Regions from separate parts of the Streptomyces albiaxialis genome, predicted to be linked through region 2. Evidence: riboswitches for the same ligand, from Rfam matches in the RefSeq annotation. Region 2 holds a riboswitch; the other holds the start of a gene.
What was found. Region 2 has a riboswitch for glycine ahead of gcvT (glycine cleavage system aminomethyltransferase GcvT). Riboswitches for the same ligand answer to the same signal wherever they lie in the genome.
Positions count from the first base shown of each region.

Region 1 (4,360 bases), on a different contig from region 2:
CTCGGGGACGCAGCGGCTCTACAGCTTCCGCGACATCGTCGTCCTCAAGATCGTGAAGCGGCTCCTGGACACGGGCGTCTCGCTGCAGAACATCCGCGCCGCCGTGAAGCACCTCCGCTCGCGCGGGATGACCGACCTGGCGCGCATGACGCTGATGAGCGACGGCGCGACGGTCTACGAGTGCTCGTCGCCCGACGAGGTCGTCGATCTGCTCCAGGGCGGCCAGGGCGTCTTCGGGATCGCCGTGGGCGTGGTCTGGAAGGACGTCGAAGGCGCCCTCTCGCAGCTCCACGGCGAGCGGGTGGACACCGGGGAGACCCTCGTCGGGAACCACCCCGGGGACGAGCTGGCGCGCCGCCGCAACCGCGCGGGCTGAGCGTCCCCGTTCCCGTGCCGCGCCTGTCGGGCGCCGATTGTCAGTGGCATGCGGCAGCATCGGTGCTGTGAGAGGCGCGCCGACCATCCTGCATCTGGACATGGATGCCTTCTTCGCCGCGGTGGAGCAGGCGTCCAAGCCCAGCCTGCGCGGGAAGCCGGTGATCGTGGGCGGCCTCGGCCCGCGCGGCGTGGTCTCCACCGCGTCGTACGAGGCGCGGCGGTTCGGCGTGCACTCGGCGATGCCCATGGCCCAGGCCCGCCGCCTGTGTCCGAACGCGGCGTATCTGGGCCCCCGCTTCGGGCTCTACCGGCAGGTGAGCGAGGTCGTGATGGGCCTGCTGGGGGAGCTGTCGCCGCTGGTGGAGCCGCTGAGCCTGGACGAGGCGTTCGTCGACCTGGAGGCCGGTGAGGCGCTCTCGGAGGCCGGGAGCGGGCGCGAGGTGGGGGAGCGGCTGCGGCGCGCGATCCGGGCGGAGACGGGGCTGAGCGGCTCGGTGGGGCTCGCCGGGTCCAAGATGCTGGCGAAGATCGCCTCGGAGCAGGCCAAGCCGGACGGGCTGGTGCTGATCGAGCCGGGCACCGAGCAGGAGATGCTCGCCCCGATGTCCGTGCGGACGCTGCCGGGCGTAGGGCCCGCGACGGCGGAGACGCTGCGCAGGGCCGGGATCACCACGGTGGGGGAGACGGCCGAGGCGGGGGAGGCCGAGCTGCTCCGCCTGCTGGGCAAGGCGCACGGCACGTCGCTGTACGCGATGGCGCACGGGATCGACGAGCGGCCCGTGGTCGCCGAGCGCGACGCGAAGTCGGTCTCGGTCGAGGACACCTACGACGTGGACCTCACGGACCGTACGCGCGTCCAGATGGAGGTCGCGCGGCTCGCGGAGCGCTGCGTGGAGCGGCTGCGCGGCGCCGGGCGCTCGGGCCGGACCGTGGTGATCAAGGTGAGGAGTTACGACTTCTCGACGCTGACCCGTTCGGAGACCCTGCGCGGTCCCACGGACGACCCGGCGGTGGTCAAGGAGGCCGCAGCGCGGCTCATCGACCTCGTGGACACCACGGCCGGTGTGCGGCTGCTGGGGGTGGGCGTGAGCGGCCTGGCCGACTTCACCCAGGAGGACCTCTTCGCGCAGGCCCGTGCCGCGCAGGAGGAGGCGGAGGAGACAGCGGGGGCGGATGACGCGGAGAGGGCAGACCGGCTGGGGGACGGTGACGGGGCCGGCGCCCGGGCCGGGACCGGGGCCGGGGGAGGCGCGCAGGTCAGGCCCGCGCCGCCCGTCGCGCCGGAGAGCGCGGAGCTGCCCGAGGACAGACGCTGGACGCCGGGAAAGGACGTGCGGCACGCCGTGCACGGGCGCGGGTGGGTGCAGGGCAGCGGGGTCGGGAAGGTCACGGTCCGCTTCGAGGAGCCGGACACGCCGCCGGGGCGGGTGCGGACGTTTTCCGTGGACGATCCGGAGCTGGAGGCCGTGGAGCCGCGGATGCTGGACGCGGCCGTCGCCGAGGTGCTGGCGGGGAGCGGAGCCCCTCAGCCCTCGGAGCCGGCTATCCGGCCGAAGTCGCGGTCGGGGGCCGGAGCGGGGCCGCCCTCGGCGGCGGGGAGGTCCAGCCCGTAGTGGTGGTAGAGCTGGAGCTCCTGTTCGGGGGAGAGGTGGCGCCCGACGCCGAAGTCGGGGGCCTCCTTGATCAGCGCGCGGGCGAAGGGCACGTTCAGCCCGTCGTCGGAGAGCCTGCTGGGCTCCAGCGGCACGAAGGCGTCCCTGCTGAACAGGCCGGTGCGCACGGCGGCCCACTCGGGCTCGCCCGTGGCGTCGTCGAGGTACACCTCGTCCACGGTGCCGATCTTGGTTCCGTCGCGGTCGAACGCCTTGCGGCCGATCAGGTTCCGGGGATCGATATCGGTCTGCACAGGGTCCCTCCCTCAGGTCGAGCCTGGTTCACCGGAATTCCACGTACACGTATGTCTACACCTACAACGAAACGGTACTTTTCGGCGGTTGGCCACTTGAGTGCGGGCCTGGTCCCCCGGAGAGGGTGCGCTGATAGGCTCGCAAGTGGCTGTCGACCCCGTGCGGGAGAGTCCTCCGGTGAGGTTGCCGGAGGCGCCGAAGGAGCAACTCCTCCCCGGAATCTCTCAGGCTCACGTACCGCGCGGACGAGGTCACTCTGGAAAGCAGGGCGGGCCCCGGACCAGCACCGAAGCCCCTCCTCACCGACGGTGAAAGCCGGACTGCCGCAGTGCGGGGCCGCCCGGTGAAACTCTCAGGTTGCGATGACAGAGGGGGAGGCCGTCCGGGCACCCGTGCCAGGTGCCCTCGAAGGTCCCAGAGACCAGGAGGCCCCCGCAGATGACTTCCCACCGCATTCCGCTCACCGCTCTGGAGAGCGCGGCTCCCTTCGAGAACCGCCATATCGGCCCCGACAGCGCCGCCCAGGCCAAGATGCTCGCCCAGGTCGGGTACGGCTCGCTGGACGAGCTGACCGAGGCGGCCGTGCCGGACGTGATCAAGAGCACCGAGGCGCTCGCGCTGCCCGACGCGCGGAGCGAGGCCGAGGTGCTGGCCGAGCTGCGCGGCCTGGCCGCCCGTAACCAGGTGCTGCAGTCCATGATCGGCCTGGGCTACTACGGCACGTTCACGCCGCCCGTGATCCTGCGGAACGTGATGGAGAACCCCGCCTGGTACACCGCGTACACCCCATACCAGCCGGAGATCTCACAGGGCCGCCTGGAGGCGCTGCTCAACTTCCAGACGGTCGTCGCCGACCTGACCGGACTGCCGACCTCCGGTGCCTCGCTGCTGGACGAGTCCACCGCCGCCGCCGAGGCCATGGCGCTGTCGCGGCGCGTGGGCAAGGTCAAGGACGGCGTCTTCCTCGTCGACGCCGACTGCCTGCCGCAGACCGTCGCCGTGCTGCGTACGCGCGCGGAGCCGACCGGCGTCGAGATCGTCGTCGCCGACCTGGGCGCGGGCATCCCCGAGGAGATCGCCGAGCGCGGCGTCTTCGGCGTCCTCCTCCAGTACCCGGGCGCGTCCGGCGCCGTGCGCGACCACCGCGCCGTCATCGAGCGGGCGCACGAGCTGGGTGCCGTCGTCACCGTCGCCGCCGACCTGCTCGCGCTGACCCTGCTGACCTCGCCCGGCGAGCTGGGCGCCGACATCGCCGTCGGCTCCAGCCAGCGCTTCGGCGTCCCGATGGGATTCGGCGGGCCCCACGCGGGCTACATGGCGGTGCGCGAGACGTTCGCGCGCAGCCTGCCCGGGCGGCTCGTCGGCGTGTCCGTGGACGCCGACGGCGACCAGGCGTACCGCCTCGCGCTCCAGACCCGTGAGCAGCACATCCGCCGCGAGAAGGCCACCAGCAACATCTGCACCGCGCAGGTGCTGCTCGCCGTGATGGCGGGGATGTACGCGGCGTACCACGGCCCGGACGGCCTCGCCGCCATCGCCCGCCGTACGCACCGGTACGCGGCGCTGCTCGCCGCCGGGCTGCGCGCGGGCGGCGTGGAGGTCGTCCACGAGGCGTTCTTCGACACGGTCACCGTCCGTGTCCCCGGCAGGGCCGCGGAGGCCGTCGAGCGCGCCCGCGAGGCCGGGGTCAACCTGCGATCGGTGGACGCCGACCACGTGGGCATCGCCTGCGACGAGACGACGAGCCGCGCGCACCTGGCCACCGTCTGGGCCGCCTTCGGCGTCGGCGGGGCCGCCGACCTCGACGTCGACGCGCTCGACGCGGAGACCGAGGACGCGCTGCCCGAGGACCTGCTGCGTACGGACGAGTATCTGACGCACCCGGTCTTCCACGAGCACCGCTCCGAGACGGCCATGCTGCGCTACCTGCGCCGTCTCTCCGACCGGGACTACGCGCTGGACCGCGGCATGATCCCGCTCGGCTCCTGCACGATGAAGCTCAACGCGACCACCGAGATGGAGGCCGTGACCTGGCCCGAGTTCGGCGGCATGCACCCCTTCGCGCCCGCCGATCA
Region 1 covers NZ_BAAAPE010000002.1:653,523-657,882, reverse strand. The annotation lists gene ABD343_RS08035 (MerR family transcriptional regulator) at 1-376, shown strand, start outside; gene ABD343_RS08030 (DNA polymerase IV) at 444-1,991, shown strand; gene ABD343_RS08025 (PRC-barrel domain-containing protein) at 1,904-2,284, opposite strand; glycine riboswitch at 2,438-2,535, shown strand; gene gcvP (aminomethyl-transferring glycine dehydrogenase) at 2,724-4,360, shown strand, end outside.
Region 1: linked by a shared signal. The riboswitch ahead of gcvP (aminomethyl-transferring glycine dehydrogenase) and the one ahead of gcvT (glycine cleavage system aminomethyltransferase GcvT) in region 2 are both predicted to bind glycine.

Region 2 (4,360 bases):
TCGAGCAGCACCATCTGCACGGGCCACTTCACCGAGTGCGTGCCCAGCGCGCGGCCGAGCGCGTCATGGGCCGCCTGCCTCGACTCCGGGTCGAGCAGGTCGAGTTCGATGCCGATGAAGAGCGCGGGCGGCTCGCCCTCGGAGCTGGCCAGGGCCCGCCGCGCGGTCCGTACGGCCCCGAGTGCGGCGAACTCGGCGGAGACCGCGGCGAGGAAGTCGACCGGGTCGTCCTGCCAGTCCGGCTCGAAGAGGCGGACGCGGGCGCCGCGCGCCACGCCGGTCACGGCCTGCTCGGACGAGGTGTTCTCGCACAGCTCGGCGACGGCCTCGGGGGGCAGCGGCACCCCGACCGTCCCCTCCGGGTTCACCGCGAGGCCCACCTGGGGCGGCAGCCCGCGCGCGAACTCCCGCGCGGGCGCGATGGTGAACGACATATGGGAGCCCGCGACCTGGAGGAACTGCTGCTCCGAGCTGAAGACGGGGACATAGGCCGCGCCGCCCAACTCGACGGTCGGCAGCGCGAGATCCCTGCTCTCCGGGCCGCCGCCCTCGGGCAGCGGCACCCACAGACTGCTGCGCCGCAGGACCTCCAGCAGCCGGGCACCGGCTCCGGGCACGTCGAGGGAGGCCGCGAGGGTTTCCTCCAACTCGTTACCCGGCCATCCCCCGCCATGGCCCGGCCCGTACTGCTGCGGAAAGGTCATGCCGACCAGCCTATCCGTGCATCCGGGTGACACGGATGGCGGAACGGTGAGGGAGAGGGGCATAACCCGGTTGCTCACGTACGGCGACTCTCCGGTTGCGGAGCGCACGCGAGGCCCGAAAGGTGGTGAACGTCCCACTTATGTGCTTACGAGCACGCTCACTGGAGGAATCCCCCCATGCACGTCAATCGCATCACCGCCGTCGCCGTCACCGCGCTCGCGGGCTCGCTCGCCCTCGGTCTCGCGGGCGTCGCCACCGCCGACCACGGCCCCGCCCACAAGGCCGAGCCGAAGCCCGCGCCCGTCGCCCCGAAGCAGCAGCAGCTCGCGCAGCAGGCCGAGACGCTCCAGGACACGGCCGCCGTGAGCGACGCCGTCGGCCGGGTGCTCAGCGACGTCTCGCAGGCGAAGGACGGCAAGCTCGCCCCGTTCCGTGCCCAGCAGCACGCCCACCGCATCGCCAAGGCGCTCCGCGAGCTGCGCACGTCGATCGCGCCGAAGGCCGCCAAGGCCCGCCCGCTGCCCGCCGCCGAGCTGACCACGAAGGCCGCGGCCCAGCTCCAGGCCAGCTCCGCCGAGCTGCTGAAGGCGTCGGCCGCCGGTGACGCGCGCAAGACCCGCGCCGCCGCGGAGAAGACGCTGCTCAGCACGGTGAACGTGATCGCCGCGGCGAACGCCAACAGCAAGCTCCCGGCCGCCGACCTCAAGGGTCTCGCCAAGGTCCCGAAGACCCCGCAGGCCGCGAAGAAGCCGCAGGAGGCGAAGAAGCCCCAGGAGGCCAAGAAGCCCCAGGAGGCGAAGAAGCCGCAGAAGCCCCAGAACGCGCAGAAGCCGCAGAACCCGCAGAAGCCGCAGGACGCCACGCAGCCGCAGGCCCCGCAGAACCCCCAGACCCCGCAGACGGGCCAGCAGCCCCAGAACCCGCAGGTCCCCCAGGCCCCGCAGGGTCAGCAGAACCCGCAGACCCCCGCGCAGCCCGCCGCGCCCGCGAACCCGGCGGCCCCCGCCTCGCCGGTCACCCCGGCAGAGGGTCGCTGACACCGGGGGCCGCGCTGACGCGGCCCCCGCTGTCCCCGCGCACGGTCCCGTCCCCTCGTCCCGGGGACGGGACCGTGCGCGTGCGCAGCCCCTCGGGGACCGGGGCGAAGACCATCCCGCTCAGCGCCTCGGCCGCGGCCCGGTCCAGCAGGACGGCGGTGTCCGTGCCGCGCGGCAGCCTGTCCTCCTCCGCGTCGGCGGTGAGCCTGCGCACGGCACGCAGGTGACGGCGGAACGCGTACCCGGACACGCCCCGGCCGCGCGCCGCCTGCCCGGCGAGCGCCGTCTCGGGCGGGACGTCGAGCAGCAGCAGGTGCAGGGCGCGGCCGCGCCGCCGCGCGTCGGCGGCCAGCCAGCGCCGCACCCAGCTCTGCGTCCCGCAGTCGTGCACCACCACGCCGGCGCCGGAGGCCAGGGCCCGCCGCAGGCCCGCGTAGTGCGCGATCCGCGCCAGCGGGCGGTACGCCCCGTACGGCAGCCAGGACGGCAGGGCCCGCTCCCAGCGCTCGCGGGTGTCCTGGGAGTCGACGCTGATCACCCCGTACGCCCCGCCGCGTACGGGCACCGTCCGCCGGATCAGCGTCGACTTGCCGCTGCCGGGGAGCCCGGAGACCACCACCACATCGCCGTCCGGATAGCGCAGAACGCCTCCGGCCGCCGTCCCCCGCAGGTCGCGCAGGCTGCCCACAGATCACCCCTCCCGGAGGCGGCAGCTCCGCCGCCGCTCCTCAGAGAGTGTCAAGAAAAGGTAATGCGATTCAAGGTGATTGCCCGCCCAACAGGGGCAGTCGGGCGCGGCGGCCCCGTGCGATGCTGCGTCTTCCGGGGGGCTATCCCCCGTGCAATGATGTGCGGGCCAACTCCATACAGGCCGTTCGAGCCCGCGCGGGAGAGTCCTCGGAAGCCGGTCGCAGACCGGGTCGCCGGGGCGCCGAAGGAGCAAGATCCTCCCTTGAATCTCTCAGGCCCCGATACCGCGCAGGGTGAGGCAGATCTGAAAAGCGAGCCCTCCGCCATCCGGCGGTGCGGCTCCACCCAAGGTGCAAGCCGGGCAGCCAGCGCTTCCGGCGAACCTCTCAGGTTCCGATGACAGATGGGGAGGACATCCGCGTCACAAGCCTGGAGCCTGAAGATGACTGAGCCCCATATCCCCCGTAAGACAGCCCTCGACGCCACGCATCGCGCGCTCGGCGCCACGATGACGGACTTCGCGGGCTGGGACATGCCGCTGCGGTACGGGAGCGAGCGCGAGGAGCACCTCGCCGTCCGTACCCGCGCCGGGCTGTTCGACCTCTCCCACATGGGCGAGATCACCATCACCGGCGCCCGGGCCGGGGACTTCCTGGACTACGCGCTCATCGGCAATCTCGGCGCCCTCAAGGTCGGCCGCGCCCGCTACACGATGATCTGCGACGAGGACGGCGGCATCCTCGACGACCTGATCGTCTACCGCACCGCGGCGGAGCGCTTCCTCGTCGTCGCCAACGCGGCGAACGCGCAGGTCGTGCTGGACGCGCTGGTCGCGCGCGTCCCCCGCGACCCGGACTTCCAGGCCGTCGTGACGGACGACCGCGACGCCTACGCGCTGCTCGCGGTCCAGGGCCCGGAGGCCTCCGGCATCCTCAAGTCCCTCACCGACGCGGACCTCGACGGCCTCAAGTACTACGCGGGCCTGCCCGGCACCGTCGCGGGGAAGAGCGCGCTCATCGCCCGTACGGGATACACGGGCGAGGACGGCTTCGAGCTGTTCGTCGCGCCGGAGGACGCGGTGGCCGTGTGGGAGGCGCTGACGAAGGCGGGCGAGGGCGTCGGGCTGGTGCCCTGCGGGCTGAGCTGCCGGGACACGCTGCGCCTGGAGGCGGGCATGCCGCTGTACGGGCACGAGCTGTCGACGGAGCTGACACCGTTCGACGCGGGCCTGGGCAGGACCGTGAAGTTCGAGAAGACCACGAACGACGGCCGCTTCGTGGGGCGCGCGCCCCTGGAGGAGGCCGCGCGCAGGGCCGAGACGGCGCCGCCGCGCAAGCTGGTCGGCCTCGTCGCGGAGGGACGCCGCGTGCCGCGCGCCGGGTATCCGGTGGTGAGCACGGCCGACGGTTCGGTGATCGGCGAGGTCACCTCGGGCGCCCCCTCCCCCACGCTCGGCAAGCCGATCGCGATGGCGTACGTGGACGCGGCGCACGCCGCGCCCGGCACGCCGGGGGTCGCCGTCGACATCCGGGGCAGCCACGAGCCGTACGAGGTCGTGGCGCTCCCCTTCTACTCACGGAAGCGTTAGGGAGACGCGGGGCACGGCTCTGTCAAGAGCGTGACCTCCGTCCCACCAGCCAAGACCCGTTTTCGCCGAACGCGACACATCCAGGAGAATCACCCCATGAGCAACCCCCAGCAGCTTCGCTACAGCAAGGAGCACGAGTGGCTGACCGACGCCGCGGACGGCGTCGCGACGGTCGGCATCACGGCGCACGCCGCCGGCGCCCTCGGCGATGTCGTGTTCGTCCAGCTCCCGGCTGTCGGTGACACCGTCGACGCGGGCGAGACCTGCGGCGAGCTGGAGTCGACCAAGTCCGTCAGCGACCTCTACTCCCCGGCGTCGGGCGAGGTCACCGAGATCAACC
Region 2 covers NZ_BAAAPE010000022.1:175,411-179,770, forward strand. The annotation lists gene ABD343_RS35710 (enhanced serine sensitivity protein SseB) at 1-704, opposite strand, end outside; gene ABD343_RS35715 (hypothetical protein) at 882-1,742, shown strand; gene ABD343_RS35720 (AAA family ATPase) at 1,720-2,430, opposite strand; glycine riboswitch at 2,619-2,729, shown strand; gene gcvT (glycine cleavage system aminomethyltransferase GcvT) at 2,875-4,020, shown strand; gene gcvH (glycine cleavage system protein GcvH) at 4,117-4,360, shown strand, end outside.